DNA from 2 places in the Ensifer sp. PDNC004 genome. Region 2 is predicted to be linked to the other one. Evidence: predicted binding sites of a transcription regulator. Region 2 holds the regulator's gene; the other holds the start of a gene.

Region 1 (2,199 bases), 1.6 Mb from region 2:
ATACGGCATCGCGAAGCCGTTGACGATCAGCGGCGCACAGAAGAGCAAGGCAATGCGAAGCGCAAAATGGCGCGGCGGAGGGCCCACATAGGCGGGCGCTTGGGAGGGAATCATCGTCTGACCTGATGGCTGTGCCCACTCTCTAGCACGAGCCGGACGCGCCTCGCCATAACCTAGTTTTCGCGACAGGACTTTCGGCGCGGCGCGAAGATCAGGCCGCGCGCTGGGTCAGCAGTTGCGCAAGCAGCTTGTCCGCTTCGCCGGATGCTTCGCCTTCGCTGGCGCCGCCGCGCATCTGGTGCCAGGTGATCAGTTCCATCGTGCCGTCGTGGTGCTCGGCGATCGCCGTGCAGCTTTCCACCCAGTCGCCGGTGTTGATGTAGCGGATGTCGCCGATCTCCTCGATCACGGCATGGTGGATGTGACCACAGATCACGCCCTGCGCATCGTGGCGGCGCGCCTCCTCGGCGACCACCTTCTGGAACTCGCCGATGAAGTTGACGGCGTGCTTGACCTGGAGCTTCGCCCAGGAAGAGAACGACCAGTAGGGCATGCCGAGACGCCTGCGGACCGCCGCAAGGCCGATATTGATGGCGATCGCCGTGTCATAGGCCCAGTCGCCGAGATAGGCGAGCACGCGGGCATTGCGCACGACGACATCGAATTCGTCGCCGTGCAGCACGAGGTACTTACGGCCGTCGGCCCCCTCGTGCATGTAGCGCTGCGCCACCTCGATGCCGCCGAAATGCACGCCTGGAAAGTCGCGCAGGAACTCGTCGTGATTGCCGGGGATATAGACGATGCGGGTGCCCTTGCGCGCCTTTCGCAGGAGCTTCTGCACCACGTCGTTGCAATTCTGCGGCCAGTACCAGCTGCGCTTCAGCCGCCAGCCGTCGACGATGTCGCCGACCAGAACGATCGTCTCCGCTTCATGATGCCGCAGGAAGTCGAGCAGATAGTCGGTCTTGGCCGCCTTGGAGCCGAGATGGACGTCCGAGATGAACAACGTCCTGAGCTTTCGTACGGAGTTGTCTTGCTGCGCCGCCATCATGCCAGCCTCGTCTCTGGTTACGCTTCGTGCCTTCGTGAAACCAGACTCGTGTTTCAAGAAGATGACATCAACATTGCGTTGCCGGTCTGCCGCCGAAATCAGCACTGCAAAACTGTACCTCGCTTCGAATTCATGCCAAAAGGCACGACCACGAATGAGGAATGTGAGAGCATGAATACGGGCGACAAGACGAAATCCCATACCGGTCCGGCCAGCGGCGACATCGACCAGCAGGCCCTCTTCTTCCACCGTTATCCCCGCCCGGGAAAGCTCGAAATCCAGCCCACCAAGCCGCTCGGCAACCAGCGCGACCTGGCGCTGGCCTATTCGCCTGGCGTTGCCGCCCCTTGCATCGCCATCCGCGACAACCCGGAGCAGGCAGCCGATTTTACCGCCCGCGCCAACCTGGTTGCGGTCATTTCCAACGGCACGGCCGTGCTCGGCCTTGGCAATATCGGCCCGCTGGCGTCGAAGCCGGTCATGGAAGGCAAGGCGGTCCTCTTCAAGAAATTCGCCGGCATCGACGTCTTCGACATCGAAATCGATGCGTCGAGCATCGAGCGCATGGTCGACGTGATTTCGGCACTGGAGCCGACATTCGGCGGCATCAACCTCGAAGACATCAAGGCGCCGGAATGTTTCGAAGTCGAACGTCAGCTGCGCGAAAAGATGCAGATCCCGGTCTTCCACGACGACCAGCACGGAACCGCGATCATCGTCGCCGCTGCCATCCTCAACGGCCTCGAGCTTGCGGGCAAGGACATCGCCAAGGCGAAGATCGTTACCTCGGGCGCAGGTGCTGCCGCACTTGCCTGCCTCAACCTTCTCGTGACGCTCGGCGCCAAGCGCGAAAACATCTGGGTGCATGACCTCGAAGGCCTCGTCTACAAGGGCCGCGAGGTGCTGATGGACGAATGGAAGTCCGTCTACGAGCAGGACAGCAGCAACCGTGTGCTCGCCGACAGCATCGGCGGCGCCGACGTCTTCCTCGGCCTCTCGGCCGCCGGCGTCCTGAAGCCGGAACTTCTGGCGCAGATGGCCGAAAAGCCGCTGATCATGGCGCTCGCCAACCCGACGCCGGAAATCATGCCGGAGGCCGCCCGCCAGGCCCGTCCGGACGCGATGATCTGCACCGGCCGCTCGGACTT
Region 2 (2,199 bases):
GGTGCGGTGAGGGATTCTGCCATCCCCAACGCTGAGAACGGAGAGTGCAGAAATGAACTGGACTGACGAGCGGGTGGAGAAACTGAAGAAGCTTTGGTCCGAGGGCCTGAGCGCAAGCCAGATCGCGGCACAGCTCGGCGGCGTCAGCCGTAACGCTGTCATCGGCAAGGTTCACCGCCTGAGCCTGCCAGGTCGCGCCAAGGCCGGTGGCAGCACCACGACGGCGGCCCGTCCGAAGCGCCCGACTTCGGCACCGCGCGCGCCGAACTACGCTTCGCGCGTTTCGACCCGCCCGGTTGCACGCGCGGCCGGCGCTGTCGTTCTCAAGGAAGAAATCGAAGTCGATCTCGTTGCCGAGCAGGATTTCAGCACTCGGACCGACGTTGTCGTGCCGATGTCGCGTCGCCTCGAGCTGACCCAGCTTACCGAGCGCACCTGCAAGTGGCCGATCGGCGACCCGCTGAAGGAAGAGTTTCACTTCTGCGGCAACGATTCCCCGGAAGCCTCGCCTTACTGCACCTTCCATGCGCGGCTGGCCTACCAGCCGTCGGGGGAGCGCCGCAGGGCCCGCTAAGAAGCCGGACAGCATCACAAAAAAAGGGGCCGATCGGTCCCTTTTTTTGTTGGCGACTTTCAGACCGCTCAGCTTTCGAGCGAATAGCCGGCGCCGCGAACGGTGCGGATGACGTCGGGCATGTTCGAGAAGTTCAGAGCCTTGCGCAGACGACCGACATGCACGTCGACGGTGCGCTCGTCGACATAGATGTCATGCCCCCAGACGCCATCCAGAAGCTGCGAGCGAGAGAAGACGCGGCCCGGCGAGGACATCAGGAACTCCAGAAGACGGAACTCGGTCGGGCCGAGGCGCACTTCGCGGCTGCGGCGATGAACGCGGTGGGTCTCGCGGTCGAGTTCGATGTCGCCGCAGCGAAGCAGCGTCGAGAGCACCTCGGGCTTTGCCCGGCGCAGCATCGCCTTGACGCGCGCCATCAGCTCCGGCGTCGAGAAGGGCTTGACCACATAGTCGTCGGCACCGGTCGCCAGACCCCGGACGCGCTCGCTTTCCTCGCCGCGCGCCGTCAGCATGATGATCGGCAGACGTTCGGTCTCCGGGCGCTGGCGCAGCCGGCGGCAAAGCTCGATGCCGGAAACACCGGGCAGCATCCAGTCGAGGATAAGCAGGTCGGGCAGCCGCTCCTGAAGCCGGATCTCCGCCTCGTCGCCCCTGAGGATCGTGTCGACGTCGAAGCCTTCGGCTTCCAGATTGTAACGCAGCAGAACGCTCAGCGCCTCTTCGTCTTCGACTACGGCGATTTTTGGCAACATCAGGTAACGTCTCCTTACCGCGGGCGGCCTTTGGGCTCATCGGCCCGGCCGGCGCTCAGACACTCTAAATCTGGAGCACATCCGCCGATTTCAAAGGCGGGGCGAAAACCGCGTGCTTCAGATACAGGAACTCGGGGCCGCGACCGAAGCCGCGACCGGATCAGATTTCAAAGGGCATGCATGCTTGCGGCGCGCTTGGCGCTCAGTCGTTGACCGAGCCCAGCGTCGACGTGGTGTCATCCTTCGGACGCTCGCCTTCCGGCTGGGCGCCCGTCGCCATGTAATAGATCGTCTCAGCGATATTGGTCGCATGGTCGCCGATGCGCTCGATGTTCTTGGCGCAGAACAGAAGATGCGTGCAGGGCGTGATGTTGCGCGGATCTTCCATCATGTAGGTCAGAAGCTCGCGGAACAGCGAGGTGTAGATCGCATCGATCTCCTCGTCGCGCTCGCGGATGCTGTTGGCCTTCTCAGGCGAGCGCGAAGCGTAGACGTCGAGCACCTCCTTGAGCTGGACGAGAGCAAGCTCTGCCAGGTGCTCCAGGCCGCGGGCGAGCTTGCGCGGAATGCCGGATCCGGCAACCGCGATCACGCGCTTGGCGGTGTTCTTGCCAAGGTCGCCGACGCGTTCCAGATCGGAGGCGATGCGGATCGACCCCATGATCTCGCGCAGGTCGGCGGCGACCGGCTGGCGCTTGGCGATCGTGACGATCGCCTTCTCGCCGATCTGGCGCTCGGCGTCGTCGAGAACGGTGTCGTCCGAGATCACCTTCTGTGCGAGAGCGAGGTCGGAATTGACCAGCGCGCGAACGGATTCGGCGACCATCTGCTCGGCGAGACCGCCCATCTCCGAGATGCGGCGCGTCAGGTACT

What was found. The regulator PhoB, encoded in region 2, activates phosphate uptake and scavenging genes when phosphate is short. The targets are predictions, from matches to a motif close to TGTCATNNANCTGTCAT.
Region 1: the regulator PhoB is predicted to act here: its motif matches at 1,102-1,118, upstream of JVX98_RS11815 (UDP-2,3-diacylglucosamine diphosphatase).

Annotation. Positions count from the first base shown of each region.
Region 1 is NZ_CP070353.1:787,915-790,113, reverse strand. It holds gene JVX98_RS11820 (MFS transporter) at 1-114, opposite strand, end outside; gene JVX98_RS11815 (UDP-2,3-diacylglucosamine diphosphatase) at 212-1,051, opposite strand; gene JVX98_RS11810 (NADP-dependent malic enzyme) at 1,223-2,199, shown strand, end outside.
Region 2 is NZ_CP070353.1:2,380,158-2,382,356, forward strand. It holds gene JVX98_RS19820 (GcrA family cell cycle regulator) at 53-574, shown strand; gene phoB (phosphate regulon transcriptional regulator PhoB) at 643-1,326, opposite strand; gene phoU (phosphate signaling complex protein PhoU) at 1,529-2,199, opposite strand, start outside.